Variovorax paradoxus B4: one gene and its partner. The protein of the gene in region 1 interacts with the protein of each later gene in a pairwise test. Links are inferred from orthologs where the notes say so. Each region holds a gene or a part of one and is shown on either strand. Other genes may lie near its edges.

Evidence for each region.
Region 2: the proteins of VAPA_RS26565 (region 1) and recJ interact in binary tests that used the Escherichia coli proteins (3 or more experiments, as listed by UniProt). The link is inferred for Variovorax paradoxus B4 from one-to-one orthologs.

What each region holds. Positions count from the first base shown.
Region 1 is NC_022247.1:5,683,352-5,694,820, forward strand. The notes cover bases 5,220-8,712. They hold VAPA_RS26565 (DNA topoisomerase III), read left to right. Parts: upstream 5,220-5,566; coding sequence 5,567-8,512; downstream 8,513-8,712. Other genes in these bases: VAPA_RS26560 (SET domain-containing protein), read right to left, coding at 5,220-5,479; VAPA_RS26570 (tripartite tricarboxylate transporter substrate binding protein), read left to right, coding at 8,509-8,712. Also shown: recombinase RecA, read right to left, coding at 1-953; VAPA_RS26535 (MarR family winged helix-turn-helix transcriptional regulator), read left to right, coding at 1,100-1,585; VAPA_RS26540 (response regulator), read left to right, coding at 1,651-2,322; VAPA_RS26545 (sensor histidine kinase), read left to right, coding at 2,365-3,810; VAPA_RS26550 (hypothetical protein), read right to left, coding at 3,823-4,011; VAPA_RS26555 (biotin--[acetyl-CoA-carboxylase] ligase), read right to left, coding at 4,023-4,847; more of VAPA_RS26560, read right to left, coding at 4,850-5,219; more of VAPA_RS26570, read left to right, coding at 8,713-9,507; VAPA_RS26575 (LysR substrate-binding domain-containing protein), read right to left, coding at 9,521-10,444; VAPA_RS26580 (tripartite tricarboxylate transporter substrate binding protein BugE), read left to right, coding at 10,557-11,469.
Region 2 is NC_022247.1:1,384,630-1,395,605, forward strand. What follows is about bases 3,231-6,230. They hold recJ (single-stranded-DNA-specific exonuclease RecJ), read right to left. Parts: upstream 5,592-6,230; coding sequence 3,870-5,591; downstream 3,231-3,869. Other genes in these bases: VAPA_RS06255 (SDR family oxidoreductase), read right to left, coding at 3,231-3,745; VAPA_RS06265 (hypothetical protein), read right to left, coding at 5,588-6,230. In the rest of the region: VAPA_RS06225 (cytochrome c1), read left to right, coding at 1-425; VAPA_RS06230 (glutathione S-transferase N-terminal domain-containing protein), read left to right, coding at 521-1,132; VAPA_RS06235 (ClpXP protease specificity-enhancing factor), read left to right, coding at 1,163-1,753; VAPA_RS06245 (YXWGXW repeat-containing protein), read right to left, coding at 1,987-2,391; more of VAPA_RS06255, read right to left, coding at 2,732-3,230; more of VAPA_RS06265, read right to left, coding at 6,231-6,556; VAPA_RS06270 (lipoprotein-releasing ABC transporter permease subunit), read left to right, coding at 6,693-7,949; lipoprotein-releasing ABC transporter ATP-binding protein LolD, read left to right, coding at 7,942-8,649; VAPA_RS06280 (ATP-dependent Clp protease proteolytic subunit), read left to right, coding at 8,744-9,340; VAPA_RS06285 (RidA family protein), read right to left, coding at 9,341-9,730; VAPA_RS06290 (ABC transporter substrate-binding protein), read left to right, coding at 9,919-10,976. UniProt on the Escherichia coli protein: Single-stranded-DNA-specific exonuclease.

The DNA of each region.
Region 1 (11,469 bases):
CGGGCGTTGTCGCGGCCCTGGCCGATTTTTTCGCCGTTGTAGGCGTACCAGGCGCCCGACTTGTCGAGGATCTTGGCGGTCACGCCCATGTCGATGATCTCGCCTTCGCGGCTGATGCCTTCGCCGAACAGGATGTCGAACTCGGCCGTCTTGAACGGGGGCGACACCTTGTTCTTCACCACCTTGACCTTGGTTTCGTTGCCGATGGCCTCGTCGCCCTTCTTGATGGTGCCGATGCGGCGGATGTCCAGGCGCACCGAGGCGTAGAACTTCAGCGCATTGCCGCCGGTGGTGGTTTCGGGCGAGCCGAACATCACGCCGATCTTCATGCGGATCTGGTTGATGAAGATGACCATGCAGTTGGTCTTCTTGATGGTGGCGGTGAGCTTGCGCAGCGCCTGGCTCATCAGGCGGGCCTGCAGGCCGGGCAGCGAGTCGCCCATTTCGCCTTCGATTTCGGCCTTGGGCGTGAGGGCGGCGACCGAGTCGACCACGATCAGGTCGACGGCGCCCGAGCGCACCAGCGAATCGACGATTTCGAGCGCCTGCTCGCCGGTGTCGGGCTGGCTGATGAGCAGGTCGGACAGGTTCACGCCGAGCTTCTGGGCGTACTGCACGTCGAGCGCGTGCTCGGCATCGACGAAGGCGCAGGTGCCGGCCTGCTTCTGCATCTCGGCGATGACCTGCAGCGTGAGCGTGGTCTTGCCCGAGGATTCCGGGCCGTAGATTTCGATCACGCGGCCGCGCGGCAGGCCGCCGACGCCCAGCGCGATGTCCAGGCCCAGCGAGCCGGTGGAAACCACCTGGACGTCTTCGAGCGCCTCGCCCTCGCCGAGCCGCATGATCGTGCCCTTGCCGAACTGCTTTTCGATCTGCGCCAGCGCGGCCTGCAGTGCCTTGGCCTTTTCGCTGCCTGCGACCGAGATGCTGGTGCCTTTGACGAGTGCGTCCATGAAGAAATCTCCTTGAAAATCAACGGTTTGTGTGTGACTGCAGTCCATCTGCTTTTAATTACAGGCTGGATGCTTGAACAGTAGTGTAGAGGCTCGTTGGTTTGAGTAAACCCATTTTTTGGTCAGTTTGCTTTACCATTTAGCCGATGGCCGAAAGCGCTTTTCCGACCGATCCGGACGCCTGGCGGCAGACCCACCTGGGCCGCCTGCTGGGCCATGCGATGCGCCGCTTCGACGAGCGCGTGCTCGAACTCATGGCGCACGACGTCGACGTGCCGCTGGCGCTGTCGAACCTCGCGGCGCGCGCCCAGGTGAGCGCCGCGCACGTCCACATCACGCGGCACCTGGCGCGCGAAGGCTCGCGCCTGACCGAACTGGCCGGGCGGGCCGGCATGACCAAGCAGGCGATGGGCGCACTGGTGGACCAGTGCGAGGCCTGGGGCCTGGTCACGCGCGGGCCCGACCCGCTCGACGCGCGGGCGCGGCGCGTGCTCTTCACCACCGACGGCCTCGCGTGGCTCGACGCCTTCCGCAGCGCGGTGACGCAGGCCGAGCGCGAGTTCCGCGCCAGCGTGGGCAACGACGTCGCCACCGTGGTAACCATCGGACTGGAAGCCTACACGGGGGGCTAGACTCGGCCACGGAGACATATGTGAACGCGGCGCCGGCGCGGCGCCCGAACCGGCCGGAGGTGGCTATGCGGATTCTGATTGCGGAAGACGACCAGGTGCTGGCCGATGCCCTGCTGCGCAGCCTGCGCACCTCGGGCGCGGCGGTCGACCATGTGGCGAACGGATCGCAGGCCGACACCGCGCTCATGACGCACAGCGAGTTCGACCTGCTGATCCTCGATCTCGGGCTGCCGAACCTGCATGGGATCGAGATCCTGAAGCGGCTGCGCGCACGCGGCTCGCAGCTGCCGGTGCTGGTGCTCACCGCGGCCGACAGCGTGGAGGAACGCGTCAAGGGCCTGGACCACGGCGCCGACGACTACATGGCCAAGCCCTTCAGCCTGCAGGAACTCGAGGCGCGCGTGCGCGCGCTCACGCGGCGCGGCATGGGCGCCACCAGCAACACGATCAAGCATGGCCCGCTGGTGTACGACCAGGCCGGCCGCGTGGCCACCATCGACGGCAAGATGGTCGAGCTCTCGGCGCGCGAACTGGGCCTGCTGGAGGTGCTGCTGCAGCGCGCGGGCCGCCTGGTCAGCAAGGACCAGCTGGTGGAGCGCCTGTGCGAATGGGGCGAGGAAGTGAGCCTCAACGCGATCGAGGTCTACATCCACCGCCTGCGCAAGAAGATCGAGAAGGGGCCGGTGCGCATTGCAACGGTTCGCGGCCTCGGCTACTGCCTCGAGAAGATTCCTTGACGCGCCACACGTAGTGCGCGAAGACCTCCGGGGGCGAGTCCTTTGAAACTTTTTCAGCGCGCGCAGCGCTCCCTGTTCGGCGAGATCCTCGACTGGATGCTCACGCCGCTGCTGCTGCTGGTGCCGGTGAGCATCGGCGTGACGTGGCTGGTGGCGCAGGGCATTGCCAATGCGCCCTTCGACCGCGCGCTCGAATACAACGTGCAGACGCTGGCGCGGCTGGTCACGGTGCAGCAGGGGCAGACGCAGTTCGTGCTGCCGCAGCCGGCGCGCGAGATCCTGCGGGCCGACGGCGCCGACCGCGTCTATTACCAGGTGCTCGACAGCCACGGCGCGCTGCTCAGCGGCGAACCCGACGTGCCGCACCCCAGCACCGACGAGCCCCCGGTCCCCGGCGTGGTCACGCTGCGCAACGGCGAGATGCGCGGCAAGTCGGTTCGCGTGGCCTCGCTCTGGCTCGCCGGCCCCGACAGCGACACGGAACCGGCGCTGCTGCAGGTGGCCGAGACGCGCGAGAAGCAGTCGGTGCTGGCCACCGAGATCATCAAGGGCGTGCTGCTGCCGCAGTTCGCGATCCTGCCGCTGGCCGTGCTGCTGATCTGGCTGGCGCTGGTGCGTGGCATCAAGCCGCTGTCGGTGGTGGAGGCGCGCATCCGCGAGCGGCGCCCGGGCGACCTGAGCCCGCTCGACGAATCGTCGGTGCCGCTCGAAGTGGTGCCGCTGGTCTCGTCGGTCAACGAGCTGCTGGACAAGCTCAACGATTCGATCCACACGCAAAAGCGCTTCCTGGCGGATGCGGCGCACCAGCTCAAGACGCCGCTCGCGGGCCTGCGCATGCAGGCCGACCTGGCGCAGCGCGAGGGCGCCAATGCCGACGAGCTCAAGCAGTCGCTCAAGCAGATCGGCCGCGCCAGCGTGCGCGCCACCCACACGGTGAACCAGCTGCTCTCGCTCGCGCGCGCCGAAAGCACCGGCGCCGGCACCGGCCGCCAGCCCTGCGACCTGGCCCGGCTCACCATCGAGGTGGTGCGCGAAGCGGTGCCGCGCGCGATCGAGAAGCGCATCGACCTGGGCTACGACGGCGCCGAGGCGGGCGCACCCGGCGTGGTGATCGAAGGCAACCAGACCCTGCTGAAGGAACTGGTGCGCAACCTGCTCGACAACGCGATCAACTACACGCCCTCGACGGCCGAGCACCCCGGCGTGATCACCGCGCGCGTGCTGGCCGACCCCTTCGGCCACGTGGTGCTGCTGCAGGTGGAGGACAACGGGCCGGGCATTGCGGAGGCCGACCGCGAGCTGGTGTTCGAGCCGTTCTACCGCGTGCTCGGCAACGAGGCCGACGGCTCGGGGCTGGGCCTGCCGATCGTGCGCGAGATCGCCAACCAGCACCATGCACAGGTGAAGCTGGAAGACGCCCATCCGGGCCGGCAGCCGCCGGGGGCGCGCTTCACGGTGCGCTTCGAGGGCGAAGCAGCCGCGCCCTGAAACGCAGCGCGTTCAGGGTGCGCTCTTGGCGTCCTTGCGGATCTGGAGCCACTCGGGATGCACCTGGCGCGCGAGGCGCTGCGGTTCGCGCTCGTTGAAACCCGCCGGCGCCAGGCCGAAGCCGGCAAGGTCGCCGCGCGACCACAGCCAGTAGCCGAGGTTGGCGATGAGCAGGGCCATCAGCACCAGGCGCAGCTTCATGATGGCCAGCCTCAGAACGCCATGCCGCGCGGGCGCACGCTGACTTCGTCGCTCGAGACCAGCTGCAGCCCGTCGGCCGTGCGCACCTGGAGCTCGCCGCCCCAGGCCACGCCTTCGCACAGGCCGAAGCTGCCGTCGCTGAGCTGAACCTCCCGGCCGCGCAAGGCGTCGCGCGCGGCAAAGCGTTCGGCAAACGGCGCGAAGCCCTGCGCCTCGAAGACCTGCACGCTGCGCACCAGCGGCGCGGCCAGCGCGGCCAGCACCTCGGGCGCGGCGGCATCGGGGCGCCACTGGCGCAGCCAGGCCGGCGGGGTGCGCATGCCATCGGCCTCGCGCGGGCCGATGTTGATGCCGATGCCGATCACCAGGTAGCGCGGCGGGGCCGGCACATCGGCACGGCCCGTGTGCGGCATGGCGGTTTCGATCAGGATGCCGGCCAGCTTGCGGTCGTTCACCCACAGGTCGTTGGGCCACTTGAGCGCAACCTTGGCGTCGCCCGAGGGATCGAGGCTTTCCGCCACGCTCACGCCCACGGCCAGCGAGAGGCCCGCCCAGTCGCGCGGCGCGAGCGGCAGGCCCAGCGAGAAGGTGAGGGAGGCGGCGGTTTTTTCTTCGCTCTGCTGTGCGCTCTGCCAGGGCCGGCCGAGCCGGCCGCGCCCCGCGGTCTGGCGCTCGGCCACCAGCAGCACCGGCGCGACACGTCCGGCGCGCGCGCGGCGCATCAGCTCGGTGTTGGTCGAATCGATCTCGACCACGGCCTCGACCGCGAAGCCGGGCAGCAGCGGCGCCACCGCCGCGGCGATCCGGTCTTCGAACCAGCCAGCCTTGGTGTCCATGCTCAGCCCTTGCCGGCCTCGTCCTTCCCGGACTTCTTTTTTTCGGACTTCTTGTCAGCCTTCTTTTCGGCTTTCTTGTCCGCCTTCTTGGCTTCCTTCCTCTCGGCCTTTTTCTTGTCGGCCTTCTTTTTGGCCTTTTTCTTCTTTTTCTTTTCCTCGTCTTCGTCCTTGGGCGTCAGCAGCGTGCCGCGGCAACTCTCGGAGCCGCACCAGCAGGGGAATTCGGACAGCAGCTTCGGCGTGTAGGGCTCGTCGATGATCAGGCCGTAGTCGTAGTTGAGCTCTTCGCCTGCGGCGATGTTGCGCAGCGCCTTGATATAAACGCGCCCATTGATCTCGTCGGCCTCGCAGTTCGGCTCGCACGAATGATTGATCCAGCGGGCCGCGTTGCCCTTGACGTTGCCGTCGATCACGCGCCCGTCGTCGATGTGGAAGTAGAAGGTGTGGTTCGGCTGGGCCGGGTCGTGCGGATGGCGGCGCAGCGCCTCTTTCCAGCTGATGACCTCGCCCTTGTATTCGATCAGCGTCTCGCCTTCGGCCAAGTCGTCCACGGCGAACACGCCGTTGCCGTGGACATCCGAACGCCGCATCTGGATGCGGCGGCCGGCGAATTGTGGGGATTTGGAAGGCATCGCCGAAGTCTGTTAGGTTGAATATGCACACATGCGCGTGTGCGCGTGTGCACACGCGGGAAGCCGCAGAGTATAGAGAGCCCTCAGATGACAAAGACTTTGGTAATCGCAGAAAAGCCGTCGGTGGCACAGGACATCGTCCGTGCACTCACGCCGGTGGCCGGCAAGTTCGACAAACATGACGAGCATTTCGAGAACGACAGCTATGTCGTGACCAGCGCTGTCGGCCACCTGGTCGAAATCCAGGCGCCCGAGGAGTTCGACGTCAAGCGGGGCAAGTGGAGCTTCGCGAACCTGCCGGTGATTCCGCCTCATTTCGACCTGAAGCCGGTCGACAAGACCAAGACGCGCCTGAACGCCGTGGTCAAGCAGGCCAAGCGCAAGGACGTGACACAACTCATCAACGCCTGCGACGCGGGCCGCGAGGGCGAGCTGATCTTCCGGCTGATCGAGCAGTACGCGGGCGGCAAGACCGGCCTGAACAAGCCGGTCAAGCGCCTGTGGCTGCAGTCGATGACGCCGCAGGCCATCCGCGACGGCTTCGACGCGCTGCGCACCGAAAAGCAGATGCAGGGCCTGGCCGACGCCGCGCGCTCGCGCTCCGAGGCCGACTGGCTGGTGGGCATCAACGGCACGCGCGCCATGACGGCCTTCAATTCGCGCGACGGCGGCTTCTTCCTGACGACGGTGGGCCGCGTGCAGACGCCCACGCTGTCGGTGGTGGTCGAGCGCGAGGAGAAGATCCGCAAGTTCGTGAGCCGCGACTACTGGGAAATCCACGGCGCGTTCCAGGCCGAGGCCGGCCAGTACCCCGGCAAGTGGTTCGACGCCAACTTCAAGAAGCCGCCGCCGGGCCCCGACGGCACGGCCGACGCGGAGATCCGCGCCGACCGCGTGTGGAGCGAGCGCGAGGCGCGCGAGATTGCCGATGCGGCGCGCGGCAAGCCCGCCACCGTCACCGAGGAAAGCAAGCCCACCACCCAGGCCTCGCCGATGCTGTTCGACCTGACCTCGCTGCAGCGCGAGGCCAACGGCCGCTTCGGCTTTTCGGCCAAGACCACGCTGGCGCTGGCGCAGAGCCTGTACGAACGCCACAAGGCGCTGACTTATCCGCGGACCGACTCGCGCGCGCTGCCCGAAGACTACCTGCCGGTGGTGAAGGACACCATGAAGATGCTCGCCGCCAGCGGCATGAAGCACCTGGCGCCCTTCGCGCAGCAGGCGGTCGACGGCAGCTACGTGAAGCCGAACAAGCGCATCTTCGACAACGCCAAGGTGTCGGATCACTTCGCCATCATTCCCACGCTGCAGGCGCCGAGCGGCCTCTCCGACGCCGAGCAGAAGCTCTACGACTTCGTGGTGCGCCGCTTCCTGTCGGTGTTCTTCCCGAGCGCCGAATTCCAGGTGACCACCCGCATCAGCACGGTGGAAACCGGCGGCAAGAAGTACCCCTTCCGCAGCGACGGCAAGGTGCTGGTCAAGCCGGGCTGGCTCGCCATCTGGGGCAAGGAAGCCATCAATGACGACGACGAGAAGGACGGCAAGAACCTGGTCGTGGTGAAGCCGGGCGAGACGGTGAAGACCGAATCGGCCGACCTGAAGGCGCTGAAGACCCGGCCGCCGGCACGCTATTCGGAAGCCACGCTGCTGGGCGCGATGGAAGGCGCCGGCAAGACCATCGACGACGACGAGCTGCGCGAGGCCATGCAGGAGAAGGGCCTGGGCACGCCAGCCACGCGCGCGGCCACCATCGAAGGCCTGATCACCGAGAAGTACATGCTGCGCGAAGGCCGCGAGCTGATCCCGACAGCCAAGGCCTTCCAGCTCATGACGCTGCTGCGCGGCCTGGGCGTGGAGGAACTCTCCAAGGCCGAGCTCACGGGCGAGTGGGAATACAAGCTGGCGCAGATGGAGAAGGGCGCGCTGAGCCGCGACGCCTTCATGCGCGAGATCGCCGAGATGACGCAGCACATCGTCAAGAAGGCGAAGGAATACGACCGCGACACCGTGCCGGGCGACTACGCGACGCTGTCGACCCCATGCCCCAACTGCGGCGGCGTGGTGAAGGAGAACTACCGCCGCTACAGCTGCACCGGCAAGGCGGGGCAGGAACCCTGCGGCTTCTCGTTCGGCAAGTCGCCGGCGGGGCGCACCTTCGAGGTGGCCGAGGCGGAAGTGCTGCTGCGCGACAAGCACATCGGCCCGCTGGAGGGCTTTCGCTCCAAGGCCGGCTGGCCGTTCACGTCCGAGATCGTCCTCAAGTACGACGAAGAGGCGAAGAACTGGAAGCTGGAGTTCGACTTCGGCGACGACAAGAACGCCGACACCGGCGAGATCGTCGATTTCAGCGAGCAGGACACGGTGGGCCCGTGCCCGGTCTGCGGCGCGCCGGTGTTCGAGCACGGCAGCAACTACGTCTGCGAGAAGTCGGTGCCCACCACCGCGCAGCCGACGCCGAGCTGCACCTTCAAGACCGGCAAGATCATCCTGCAGCAGCCGGTGGAGCGCGCGCAGATGGAAAAGCTGCTCGCCACCGGCAAGACCGACCTGCTCGACAAGTTCGTGAGCATGCGCACGCGCCGCGCCTTCAAGGCCTTCCTGACCTGGAACGCCGAGGAGGGCAAGGTGACCTTCGAATTCGCGCCGCGCGAAGGCGGCAGCAAGTTCCCGCCGCGCAAGACCTTCGGCAAGGCGCCGGCCGCCGGCAAGACCGCGGCGGCCAAGAAGGTGGCGGCGAAGAAGACACCCGCCGCCAAGAAGGCGCCGGCCGCGAAGAAGGCCGCGGCGCCGCGCAAGCCCGGTGCGGGCCTGAAGCCCAGCGACTCGCTGGCCGCGGTGATCGGCGCCGAACCGGTGGCGCGCACCGAGGTCATCAAGAAGCTCTGGGACTACATCAAGGCCAACGGCCTGCAGGACGCGGCCAACAAGCGCGCGATCAATGCCGACGCCAAGCTCAAGCCGGTGTTCGGCAAGGACCAGGTGACGATGTTCGAGCTCGCGGGCATCGTGGGCAAGCACCTCTCGGCGCCATGAGGGCGGGGCGCAGGCATTTCGCCGCCGGCCTGGTTGCCGGCGCCGCGGCGTTGCTGCTTGCCGGCACGGCCGGCCTGGCGCAGGCCGCGGCGTGGCCCGACCGGCCCGTGAAGCTGGTGGTGCCGTTCCCGCCCGGGCAGGCCACCGACATCTTCGCGCGCGCGCTGGCCGAGCAGCTCGGCAAGCGGCTGGGCCAGCCGGTGATCGTGGACAACAAGGCCGGTGCCGGCAGCAACATCGGCACCGACTTCGTGGTGCGCTCGCCGCCCGACGGCTACACGCTGGTGGTGGCCGGCAGTGCGATGGCGGTGAACCAGACGCTCTACGCCAAGCCGGGCTTCGACCCGCGCAAGGACCTGGTGGGCATCTCGCTCGTCGCCACGGTGCCGCTGGTGTTCCTGGCCACGCCCGAAAGCGGCATCCGCAGCATGGCCGAGCTGGCCGCGCGCGCCAAGGCCGAGCCCGGCAGGCTGAGCTATGCGAGCGCGGGCATCGGCGGCACGCAGCACCTGTCGGGCGAGATGTTCAAGTCGGCCGCGCGTGTCTTCATCACCCACATTCCGTACCGCGGCAGCGGGCCGGCGCAGTCGGACTTCCTGGGCAACCAGATTCCGCTGATGGTCGACTCGGTGACGGCCGCGCTGCCGCACATCAAGGCGGGCAGGGCGATTGCGCTGGCGGTGACCTCGGCCAAGCGCTCCTCGCAGCTGCCCGACGTGCCCACCGTGCGCGAAAGCGGCGTGGCCGGCACCAGGGACTTCGAGGCCGTGGGCTGGCTCGGCCTGATGGCGCCGCGCGGCACGCCGGGCGAGATCACGGCGCGGCTGAACCAGGAAGTGACCGACATCCTGAAGAGCGAGCAGATGGCGCGCTTCATCCGCGACCGGGGCTCCGAGCCCGCGCCCACCACGGGCGCCGAGTTCGACCGCTTCGTGGCGAACGAGATCCAGCGCTGGGGCGGCGCAGTGAAGGCCTCGGGCGCCAAGCCCGAGTAGCCCACGGGGCCGGTCAGGCGAGGGCCGGCGGCGTTTCCGCGCTGCGATCGGCATCCGCCAGCAGCCAGCGGCGGAAGTGGTCGAGCGTGGCCAGTTGCCCGCGGCCCTCGGGGTAGCAGAACCAGTAGCCCTGGTCGCCGCGGTAGCCGCCGCCCGGCAGCGGCTCGTCGACCAGCCCGGAGGCGATTTCGTCCTGCACCAGGCAGCGCGGCACCAGCGCCACGCCCATGCCCACCATCACCGCGCGGATCATGGTCTGGAACTGGTCGAACTGCGGGCCGGCGAGCGGATCGAGCCCGCGCACGCCATGCGCCTCGCTCCATTGCAGCCACGATTGCGGCACCGTCACGTGGCGCAGCAAGGTGCAGCGCGCCACGTCCTGCGGCGTGCGGATGGCGGCTTCGGCCAGCTCCGCGCGCGGCGCGATCAGCGCCACGTCCTGCCCCGCGAGGTAGTGCGAGCGCGCACCGGGCCAGTGGCCGTCGCCGAACAGGATGGCGCAGTCGAGTTCGGGCCGCTCGAAGTCGTAGCCGTGCACGAAGGGCACGAAATGCAGCGTGATCTGGGGATGCAGGCGCTGGAAATCGGGCAGGCGCGGAATCAGCCACTTGGCGCCGAAGGTGGGCAGGGTGGACAGATGCAGCGCGCCGCCGCCGTCGTCGCTGGTGATGAACTCCAGCGTGGCCGCCTCCAGCTGCGCGAGCACGGCGCGCACGGCCTTCTCGTAGCGCTCGCCCGCGGGCGTGAGCGCCAGCCGCTTGCGGCTGCGCTCGAACAGCGGCGCGCCGATCCAGCGCTCCAGCTCCTGCACCTGCTTGCTGACCGCGCCCTGCGTCAGGTGCAGCGCCTCGGCGGCGCGCGAGACGCCGCCGAAGCGCACCACGGTGGAAAAGGCGCGCAGCAGGTTCAGCGGCGGATTGAGGCGGCGGAGCGACATGGCGGGATGCCCATTAAAACATTCCAAATCAGAATGTTAGCTGGTCTATCCTTTGCTTCAAGTGACGCAGCAACTTTTGCTTCATTACTTCCGTCCCATTGGAAAAATCCCCATGCAACGTCGTCATCTTCTTTCCGCCCTGGCCGCTGTTTCTGTCGCTCCTGGAATATCCTTTGCCCAGCAAGGCAAGCCGATCCGCATGATCGTGCCCTTCCCGCCCGGCGGCGCCACCGACATCACGGCGCGCGTGCTGTCGGAGCCGCTGGCCAAGATCCTCCAGCAGCCCGTGGTCATCGACAACCGCGCCGGTGCCGGCGGCTCCATCGGCATGGCCGAAGTGGCCCGCTCGGCGCCGGACGGCCTCTCGTTCGGCGTGGCCACGCTCTCCACGCACGGCGTGAACCCGGCCGTGTACCAGAAGCTGCCCTACGACCCGGTCAAGGGCTTCGTCGCCGTGACCGAGCTGGTGAAGGCGCCGGGCGTGGTCGTCATCAACCCGCGCGTCCTGCCGGTGAACAGCTTCGCGGAACTCGTGAAGTACCTGAAGGCCAATCCGGGCAAGGTGTCGTACGCATCGCCGGGCAACGGCACCATCGGCCACATGTGGGGCGAACTCTTCAAGAGCAGCACCGGAACCTCGATGGTGCACATCCCCTATCGCGGTGCGGGCCCGGCCATCAACGACGTGCTCGCGGGCGAGGTGCCGGTGTACTTCGACCAGGTGGCCTCGTCGCTGCCGCACGTGAAGGCGGGCAAGCTGAAGGCGCTGGCCGTGTCCTGGAGCAGCCGGCTCGACGTGCTGCCCGAAGTGCCGACCTACCGCGAGCTCGGCCATCCGGCCAACAACGATCCGTCGTGGTTCGGGCTGGTGGCGCCCGCCGGCACGCCGGCCGACATCGCGCTGCGCATGCAGCAGGCCGTGGCCACGGCGCTGAAGGACAGCACGGTGCGCGAGCGCCTGGCGCTGCAGGGGCTCTACGCGTCGGGCACCACGCCGGCCGAGTTCGCGAAGCAGATCGACAGCG
Region 2 (10,976 bases), 4.3 Mb from region 1 along the record:
CCCTGGTTGCCCGCTCGCGCGCCGGCCATGGCGGCACGGGTGCGGACTACCTGTACACCTACCTGCGCACCTACTACCGCGACGACACCAAGGCCACCGGCTGGAACAACCTCCTGTTCCCGAGCGTTGCCATGCCCAACCCGCTGTGGGAGCTGCAGGGCGAACGCCGTCCTGTCTACACCAAGGTTTCGCAGCATGGCCACGAGACCGAAGTGTTCAAGGGCTGGGAGCAGGTGACCCCCGGCACCATGACGCCGCTGCAGTTCGACACTGCGGTCGGCGACCTGGTGAGCTACCTGCAATGGATGGCCGAGCCGGCACAGAACACGCGCATCCGCATCGGTGTGTGGGTGCTGCTGTTCCTCGTCATGTCGTTGGTCTTCGTGTGGCGACTGAACGCCTCGTACTGGAAAGACGTCAAGTAGTTCCGTCCACGCCGACCGTGCGCCTGGTGCGTGCGGTCCCACAGAGTGGGTTGCCAACGCGACCCACTCTTTTTGATTTTTAGGAGTCTCTCGCCATGATGGTCTTGTATTCAGGAACGACCTGCCCCTTTTCCCACCGCTGCCGCTTCGTGTTGTTCGAAAAGGGCATGGACTTCGAGATCCGCGACGTCGATCTCTACAACAAGCCCGAAGACATCAGCGTGATGAACCCGTACGGCCAGGTGCCGATCTTGGTCGAGCGCGACCTGATCCTGTACGAGTCGAACATCATCAACGAGTACATCGACGAGCGCTTCCCGCATCCGCAGCTGATGCCCGGCGACCCGGTCGACCGCGCGCGCGTGCGCCTGTTCCTGCTCAACTTCGAGAAGGAACTGTTCGTGCACGTGGCTGCGCTCGAGAACCGCACCGCCAAGGGCAACGAGAAGGCGCTCGAAAAGGCGCGCTCGCACATCCGCGACCGCCTGACGCAGCTCGCACCCGTGTTCCTCAAGAACAAGTACATGCTGGGCGACAATTTCTCGATGCTCGACGTGGCGATTGCGCCGCTGCTCTGGCGCCTCGACTATTACGGCATTGACCTCAGCAAGAACGCGGCTCCGCTTCTGAAGTACGCTGAGCGCATCTTCTCGCGCCCGGCCTACATCGAAGCGCTCACGCCCTCTGAAAAGGTCATGCGCAAGTAAAACTGCGTCAATCGTTCTCCGCTGTCTTTCATGATCAACGCGCTCGAGTCGTCCTCCACCCGCCCGTACCTCATCCGGGCGCTGTACGAATGGTGCACCGACAACGGGTTCACGCCCTATGTCGCGGTGCAGGTCGACGACACCGTCCAGGTGCCGCGCGAGTACGTGAAGAACGGCGAGATCGTGCTGAACATCAGCTTCGACGCGACCAGTTCGCTCAAGCTCGGCAACGATTTCATCGAGTTCAAGGCCCGCTTCGCGGGCAGTGCGCGCGAAATCGTCGTGCCCGTGGGCCGCGTGATTGCGATCTACGCGCGCGAGAACGGGCAGGGCATGGCGTTTCCCGCGCCGGTGCCTGCCGGCAGTGGCGCCGAGGGTGGCGCGCCGTCTCCGACGGCCGGCGCGCCTTCGCCCCAGGGGCCTGCGCGCATGCCGCTGCGCGACGCCTCGCGCGGCACCGAAGGCGATGCCGGCAAGATCGTTCATCTGGTGACGGGCGAAGACGCGGATGAAATGGTCGATGTCGGCGACGACACCGGTTTGCCCGCCGACCCCACCGATGAGCCGCCGCGCCCGCCGGCCGGGGGCGGCAGCCGTCCGTCGCTCAAGCGCGTGAAGTAAGAGCAGTCAACGCACAATGGGCCTCGACGGGCGGCTGGTTTCGCACCGTTAAAATCCCCAGAGAGATCCGTGCCGCTTTAGCTCAGTTGGTAGAGCACCCGCCTTGTAAGCGGAAGGTCGTCAGTTCGATTCCGACAAGCGGCACCATATCGAAAATACCGGAAAGCACACGCGCTGACCGGGCACGAAAGAAGCGGCGATCTGCCCGCTCCTTTCATCCTCGCTGCTGAAGATCAGCAGCGCCCCTTCTTGGCCTGTCCCGGTGGGCAGTGGTATCCACCGCCGCCGCCTGGATGATCGTCGCGATCGGCGTGGCGATGCGGTTCTGCGCGGCGCCAGTTGCCTTCCATCCACCGCCATCCGCCGTCCGCCTGGACCCAGCGGCCCGGCGCATACGCGTAGTCGGGCCGTGCCGCCTGCCAGTAGCCCGAACGCCAGACGTAGGCGCGTTCGTTCCATTGCCAGTGCCCGGCTACCCACACCTGACCGGGCCTCGGCCCCGGCATGGGTTCATAGCGCGGCGCGGGAGGCGCTACCTGGATCAGGCCGGGCACATTGATCTGGACCGAAACCTGCGCCGCGGCGGGCAGGGCCAACGCCACGAATGCGGCTGCGGCCAGGAGAGCTGAGACTTTCATTGGAACCCTTGAACGTGTGTACAGGTCTGCACAACGCAAACCGGGGGGAAAGTGTAATCAGCACATTCCCTTGGGGCGGCCGGCAGAGCAAAACGCGGGCGATGGGCCTCGGCCTGCTGCTTGACCCTCAACGCCGGCGCCGTGAATGCGGGCGGGCTCCTGGTGCTGCACATGTACACCTCGCACATGACGGGCTTCGCGTCGCAGGCTGCGGACGGGCTGGTGCTGGGCAACACCTACCTCGGCTTCGTCTGCGTGGTGCCGCTGCCGGCCGTCTCCATCCCGCCGCTCATGGAGGACGTGCCGCGCTCCAGGCCGCTGCAGAAGCTGCTGGCTGCATTCAGACGGCGCCCACGCTGCCCGTGACCGGCAGCACGATGCCGGTGATGTAGCTGGCGCAGCTCGGCGCGGCCAGGAACACGTAGGCAGGCGAGAGCTCTTCCGGCTGCGCAGGCCTTTGCAGGTCGGTTTTCTTGCCGAAATCCTTGATCTTCCCGGGCGGGCTGTCGGCGGGATTCAAGGGCGTCCACACCGGCCCGGGCGCCACCGCATTCACCCGGATGCCCTTGGGCAGCAGGTTGCTGGCCAGCGATTTGGTGAAGGCGTGGATCGCGCCCTTGGTGGTCGAATAGTCGAGCAGGTGCGCGCTGCCCTCCAGGCCCGTGACCGAGCCGGTATTGATGATCGAGGCGCCTGGGCCCAGGTGCGGAACCGCGGCGCGTGCCATCTGGAAATAGCCGAAGACATTGGTCCTGAGCGTGAGTTCGAAGCGCTCGTCGGTGATGTCCTCGATGGACGCCGCGTGCAGCTGGAAGGCCGCGTTGTTTACGAGGATGTCGAGCTTGCCGAAGGCTTCGAGCGTCTGGTCGACCGCGTCGCGGCAGAACGCCGGATCGCAGACGTCGCCCTTGATGAGGATGCAGCGTGCGCCTTCGGCCTCCACGTGGCGCCGGGTTTCCTCGGCGTCCTCGTCTTCGTCGAGGTAGGCGATGGCGACGTCGGCGCCTTCACGGGCATAGAGCAGCGCCACCGCGCGGCCGATGCCGGAATCGCCGCCGGTCACCAGGGCCGCCATGCCCTCGAGCTTGCCGCTGCCCTTGTAGTCCGGCGCTTCGAAGCGCGGGCGCAGCGCCATCTCGGCCTCGAGCCCTGGCTTGCTCAGGTGCTGCGCCGGCAGGGGATTGACCGGCTGCGAGCGCGGCCCTGCCTGCGCGGGCTGGCTGGACTTCTTGGCGGCGGGCTTGGCACCGTCCTTCGCGTCCTGCGTGCGCTGGACGGTCCGCTGCTTGGCGGCCGTGTGCGCGCTTGCGCGGGACCGGGTGGATGTTGCGGGGGAGGCGGTAGTCGATTTCATGTGCGTGGGCTCCTGCATGTGAAAGACAACCGTAGGGCGCCGTCGCGCGGCCCGCGTAGGAATCCGTCCCGAATGCACGCCCACCGAAGTTGACCCGAGGATTTCCGAGCCGACCTGGGGCGAGCTAGATTTCAGCTCCCTCGACCAGGAAGCGCACCCGGCGCACACCCTGCCATTCGTCGGCATCGAGCCTGAAGGCGAGCTTCACGCGTGCGGGCAGCGGCTCGGTATGGCCGAACCAGATGCCGTCGACCGGCTGCCCCTGGTGCCGCAGCTTGAGCGCCAGGTGCTTCTCGCCCACCAGGCGCTGCGACACCACTTCCACTTCCTCGCTGAAGGTGGGCGGGGCAAAGCCCTGGCCCCACACTTCGCGGTGCAGCGTGTCGACCAGGTCGATGCGCATGTATTCGCGCGCCAGCGGCCCGTCGGTGTCGAGGCGGCGGGTCAGCGTGGCGGCGTCGAGCCACTCGTGCGCCACCTCGGCCAGCGCCTGTTCGAACACGTCGAACTTCTCGCGCGCCACGGTGCAGCCGGCGGCCATCGCATGGCCGCCGAAGCGCAGCAGCACGCCCGGATGGCGCTTGGCCACCAGGTCGAGCGCATCGCGCAGGTGAAAGCCCGGAATCGACCGGCCCGAGCCCTTGAGCTCGTGTTCCTTGCCGGGCGCGCCGCTGGCGGCAAAGACGAAGGTCGGGCGGTGGAAGCGGTCCTTGATGCGCGAGGCGACGATGCCGACCACGCCTTCGTGAAAGTCGGCATCGAACACGCTGATGGCGGCCGGAGGCGCCTCGCTGCCGTCGGCCGTGGCGCCGAACAGCGATTCGGCCAGCAGCAGCGCCTGGTCGCGCATGCCGCCCTCGATGTCGCGCCGCTCGCGGTTGATGCCGTCGAGCATGCGCGCGAGTTCGTCGGCGCGGCCCGCGTCGTCGGTCAGCAGGCATTCGATGCCCAGCGTCATGTCGGCGAGCCGTCCGGCCGCGTTGATGCGCGGGCCGAGCGCGAAGCCGAAGTCGAAGGTGGTGGCCACCGCGGCGTTGCGTCCCGCGGCCTTGAACAGCGCCGCAATGCCGGCCGGCAGCGCGCCGGCGCGGATGCGCCGCAGGCCCTGCGCCACCAGGCGGCGGTTGTTGGCGTCGAGCTTCACCACGTCGGCCACGGTGCCGAGCGCGACCAGCGGGAGCAGCACGTCGAGCTTGGGTTGCGTGGCCGCGGTGAAGACGCCGCGCGCGCGCAGCTCGGAGCGCAGCGCCAGCAGCACGTAGAACATCACGCCGACGCCGGCGATGCTCTTGCTCTCGAAGCCGCAGCCGGGCTGGTTGGGGTTCACCAGCACGTCGGCGGCCGGCAGCTCGGGGCCGGGCAGGTGGTGGTCGGTGACCAGCACCTGCAGGCCGCGCGCCTTGGCCGCGGCCACGCCCTCGACGCTGGCGATGCCGTTGTCGACGGTGATCAGCATGTCGGCGCCGCTGTCGGCCACGCGCTCGGCAATCGGCGGCGTGAGGCCGTAGCCGTCGACCACGCGGTCGGGCACCAGGTAGCTCACGTTCCTTGCGCCGAGCAGGCGCAGGCCCCGCACCGCGACGGCACAGGCGGTGGCGCCGTCGCAGTCGTAGTCGGCCACGATGCACAGGCGCTTGTCGAGCGCCATCGCATCGGCCAGCAGCACCGCGGCCTCGCGCGTGCCGTGCAGGGTGTCGGGCGGCAGCAGGCGCGCCAGGCCGTCGTCGAGCTCGTCCTTGGCCAGCACGCCGCGTGCGGCGAAGAGGCGGGCCAGCAGCGGATGCACGCCGGCCTGCTCGAGCGCCCAGACCGAGCGGGGCGGAATTTCCCTTGCGTAGATCTTCATAGCGCCTCGAGCACGTTGGCGGCGCGCGGCCGGTCGAACAGGCTCCTGGCCCAGCCCACCAGCCCGCGCTGCCGCACCGCGTAGCGCTGTGCCGTACGGTCGCCGCACAGCGTGAGCGTGACGTCGACACCGGCGGTGTAGTCGGCCAGCAGGGTGGCGATGCTGCTCGCGTCCAGCGCCTGCCATGCTTCGGCCCACCCCAGGCCGTCGTCGCGCAGCGCGGCCACGCGCAGCGCGTCGCTCACGGCCGGTGGGACGGTGTCGGCCAAGGGGAGGCCGGCCTCCAGGGCGCCGGTGCCGCTGAGCCAGAAAGAATTGATCGGCGGCACGCCGCGTGCGGCGCGGTCGTCGTTCACGCGCTGGGTGTAGAGCAGCATCTGCATTTCGTTCTGGAGGCGGCGCAGCGGCCGTGCAGCATGGGCCAGCGGCGACCACTGCGAAATCGGGTGGCCCACCGCGCGGTCGATGGAGGCCGTGGCCAGGCCTTCGAAGATGTGCGCGCGCGCGAGCCAGCGGCCGGGCGTGGGAGAAGGGTGCAGCGCAATGCCGTCTTCCTCGAAGAAGGGATGGGCGGCGGCCAGCAGCGCGGCCGATTCGGCGGCATCGATCTCGATCGCGGCCGGGTCGCCCAGCACCACGTCGTCGATGCCCACCTGCCAGTTGCACAGCGAAACCACGCCCCAGCCTTCGCGGTCGCCGGGTTCTGCGATGCCGCTCTGCCTGGCTTCCAGCGCAGCCCAGGGAATGGAGCCATCGGGCGCGGAAATGCCCAGCGCCCTGGCCAGCGCCCGTTCATGGGGCGGCGAACGCGTGCTTTCGTCTTGCGTGTCGGCCTCTGCGAGCGAGAGCCGGGAGAGCAGGGCCTCGAGATTCGGCAGCCGAAGCGTGGGCAGTGCCGCGCGGCAAGCCGGGGAACCGCGGCCGGCAAAGGGGATCAACAAGTGACGTGGGAGAGGTTCGGCCATCTCCCTATTGTCCGGGATGCTAGGATGAAACGCCCCCCGAAGCGCCTTCGGCGCCTCCCCCCCCACTGGGGGGCGCACCCAGCGGCCCGGCAAAGCCGGTTCCGCGGGCGCACCTGGCTGAGCTCAAACTGAAAATATGCGACTTCCTTATGAACTGAAGCTCGGCTGGCGCTACACGCGCGCAGGCCGGGCGACGCGGCGCAACGGCTTCATCTCCTTCATCTCCGGCGTGTCGATGCTCGGCATCGCGTTGGGGGTGGCGGCGCTGATCATTGTGCTCAGCGTGATGAACGGCTTCCAGAAGGAGGTGCGCGACCGCATGCTCGGCGTGGTGTCGCACATCGAGATCCTGTCGCGCGACGGCCAGGCCCTGCCCGACATCGACGCCATCACGGCCGCAGCCCGCAAGAACCCCGAGGTGATCGGCGCGGCGCCCTTCATCGCCACGCAGGCGCTCATTGCGCGCGGCGAGGACATGAAGGGCACGCTGGTGCGCGGCATCGTGCCCAAGCTCGAGCCCGAGGTGACCGACATTGCCACCACGGCACAGAAGGGCACGCTCGACAAGCTGGTGCCGGGCGAATTCGGCATCGTGCTCGGCGGCGAACTGGCGCGCTCGCTGTTCGTGCAGCCGGGCGACCAGGTCACGCTGGTGGCGCCGGGCGGCCAGGTCACGCCGGCTGGCGTGGTGCCGCGGCTCAAGCAGTTCACCGTGGTGGGCACCTTCGATTCGGGCCACTACGAATATGACTCGGCGCTGGCCATGATCCATGCGGAAGACGCCCAGCGCGTGTTCCGGCTCGAAGGCCCGACCGGCATCCGCATCAAGCTCAAGGACCTGAACGAGGCGCGCGAAGTGGCCGACCAGATGGCCGTCACGCTGCCGGGCCAGTTCCTCATCCGCGACTGGACGCGCCAGAACAAGACCTGGTTCGCGGCCGTGCAGGTCGAGAAACGCATGATGTTCATCATCCTCACGCTCATCGTGGCGGTGGCCGCCTTCAACCTGGTGTCCACGCTGGTCATGACGGTGACCGACAAGCGCGCCGACATCGCCATCTTGCGCACGCTGGGCAGTTCGCCGCGCAGCATCATGGGCATCTTCGTGGTGCAGGGGGCGATGGTCGGCGTGATCGGCACGGTGGCCGGGCTGCTGCTGGGGCTGGGCATTGCCTACAACATCGACGTGATCGTGCCGGCGCTCGAGCAGCTCTTCCATGCGAGCTTCCTGCCCAAGGACATCTACCTGATCAGCAAGATGCCGAGCGACCCGCAGCGCAGCGACATCATGCCGATTGCGATCATTTCCCTGGTCCTGGCCTTTCTTGCAACGCTGTATCCCAGCTGGCGCGCGAGCCGCGTCAACCCCGCCGAGGCCCTGCGCTATGAGTGAACGACAAGATACCGCCGCGCCAGGCAATGGCGTGGTGCTGAAGGCGCGCGGCCTCACCAAGCGCTTTCACGAAGGGCGCATCGACCTCACGGTGCTGCACGGCGTCGACCTGGACGTGCGCGCCGGAGAAACGCTGGCCATCGTCGGCGCCTCGGGCTCGGGCAAGAGCACGCTGCTGCACCTGATGGGCGGGCTCGATGCGCCCACGGCCGGCAAGGTCGAGCTGCTCGGCAAGGACATCGCGCATGCCGATGCGGCCGAGCAAGGGCGGCTGCGCAACCGGCACCTGGGCTTCGTCTACCAGTTCCATCACCTGCTGCCCGAATTCAGCGCGCTCGACAACGTGGCGATGCCGCTCAAGATCCGGCGCATGGACTCCGCACAGGCGGCGGCCGCGGCCACGAAGATCCTCGAAAGCGTGGGCCTGGGCGAGCGCCTGCATCACCGGCCGGCCGAGCTCTCGGGCGGCGAACGCCAGCGCGTGGCCATTGCGCGTGCGCTGGTCACGCAGCCGGCCTGCGTGCTGGCCGACGAGCCCACGGGCAACCTCGACCGCAACACGGCCGACACGGTGTTCGCGCTGATGATCGAGCTCGCCCACAAGCACCGCACGGCATTCGTGATGGTCACGCATGACCAGGAGCTCGCGAAGCGCTGCGACCGCGTGCTGCAACTGGTGGCGGGGCGATTGGCGGGCTGAATTGCCGATGCCGCTTGCCACGGCGCATGCAATGTCGCGAAACTGTCTGCCTGTCCGGCAAGATGCCGTGCAATCACAGGAGCGCTTCTGCATCATGGAAACCGACGACGACACCCAGCCCGCAGCCACCGCCGAGCCGCGCAATTCCTACCTGGAAGAGAAAGCCTTCAAGTCGCGCACGCTGCTGATCTTCGGCAGCATCACCGACTCGGTGGCCGCCGACGTGACGCGCAGGCTCATCGCGCTCGATGCCGACAGCCCAGACAAACCCATCGACATCCTGGTGAGCTCGCCCGGCGGCCACCTGGAGTCGGGCGATGCCATTCACGACATCGTGCGCTTCATCTCCGCGCCGGTGAACATGATCGGCACCGGATGGGTGGGCAGCGCCGCCACGCACCTCTACCTGGCGGTGCCGCGCGAGCGGCGCGTGTGCCTGCCGAACACGCGCTTCCTGATCCACCAGCCCAGCGGTGGCGCGGGCGGCCAGGCGACCGACATCGCGATCCAGGCACAGGAAATCATCAAGGCCCGGCAGCGCATCGCGCATGAGATCGCGCGGGAGACCGGCAAGCCCATCGACGTGGTGCTGGCCGACATCGAACGCGACCGCTGGCTCTCGGCCGCCGAGGCGGTCGAGTACGGGCTGGTCTCGCGCATCATCCAGCGCAAGACCGAGCTGCATGCCTGATCAGGCCTTGGGCTTGTAGGCCACCACGTCGATCTCGACCTTGGCGTCGACCATCAGCCGCGCCTCGGTGGTCGAGCGCGCCGGCTTGTTTTCACCGAAGTAGCTCATGTAGATGCGGTTGAAGGCACCAAAGTCGCGCGCGTCCTGCAGCCAGACGGTGCTCTTGCAGACGTCGTCGAGCGTGGCGCCGGCCAGCGCCAGCACCTTTTTCAGGTTCTCCATCACCTGGCGCGTCTGCGCCTCGATGCCGCCCGCCACGATCTCGCCCTCGGCATTCGCAGGCACCTGGCCCGACACATAGATGAAATCGCCGGCGCGCACGGCCGGGGAGAAGGGACGGGCCTGGCGGTCCGAGGCGACGGGCGGGGCGCCGAGGTATTCGAGCGGCATGGGAGAACTCCTGAAGTGAGAAAGAAGAAAAAAGGGGAACTGCAAGTATCGATCCAATCTGAAAATTTGTTTCAGAAAAACCCTCAAACAAGGGTTAACACGGATGATTTGGCATGGATAGTGCTTCAAAGTGCGAGCAGAAGAGAAAATTTCTTTCAAAACCTGCTCGCCCCATGAAGGAGTTCCCCATGTCCCACGCCGGTCTTGTCCAGCGCCTGCCCAAGCTGTCGAAGCGCAGCCTGCTGGGCGCCTCCCTGCTCGCGGTGCTGTGTGCCGCGCTGCCTTCCCAGCCCGCGCACGCCCAGGGGCCGCGCAACTTCGCCACGCTGGCGATGGTGGCCGAACCGCAGACGCTCGACCCGATGGCTTCCACGGCCGACCTGGTCGGAACCATCATGCAGCACGTGTACGAGACGCTCTACACCTTCGACGCCAAGTGGAACGTCGTGCCGATGCTGGCCGAGACCATGCCGAAGATCTCGGCCGACGGCAAGAGCTACGCCATCACCCTGCGCAAGGGCGTGATGCTGCACAACGGGCGCGAACTCAACGCCGACGACGTGGTGGCCAGCCTGCAGCGCTGGATGGACCAGTCGCCGCGCGGCAAGGCCGTGGGCAAGGAAATCGAAAGCCTCAAGGCCAAGGGCGCGCTGGGCGTGGAGGTCGTGCTGAAGGCGCCGTATGCGCCGCTGCTCTCGCAACTCGCGCTGCCCAGCGGCATGGCCGCGATCATGGCGAAGGACTCCATCGCCTCGCCGCTGAAGGAGTTCGTCGGCACCGGCCCCTACAAGTTCAAGGAGCGCCGCCCCGACCAGTTCGTGCTGCTCACGCGCTTCGACAAATACGCGGCGCGCAAGGAGCCCGCGAGCGGCTACGGCGGCAAGCGCGAGGCGGCCATCGAGGAGCTGCGCTTCGTGCCGGTGCCCAATGCCAGCACGCGCGTCGAAGGCGCATTGGCCGGCCAGTACGACTTTGCCGACCTGCTGCCGGTCGAGGCCCTGCCGCGGCTGGAGAAGTCGGGCGGCAAGACCGTGCCGATCATGACGCCTTCATTCGGATTCCCGTATCTCGTGCTCAACACCAAGGAAGGCGTGGCTTCCAACCAGGCCGTGCGCCAGGCCATCCAGTCCGCGCTCGGCGAAGGCGAAATGCTCGCCGCGGGCTTTGGCGACATGCGCTTTTTCGTGGCCGAAGGCAACCACTTTCCCAGGGGCTCGCCGTTCTATTCGACCGCGGGCACCACGCT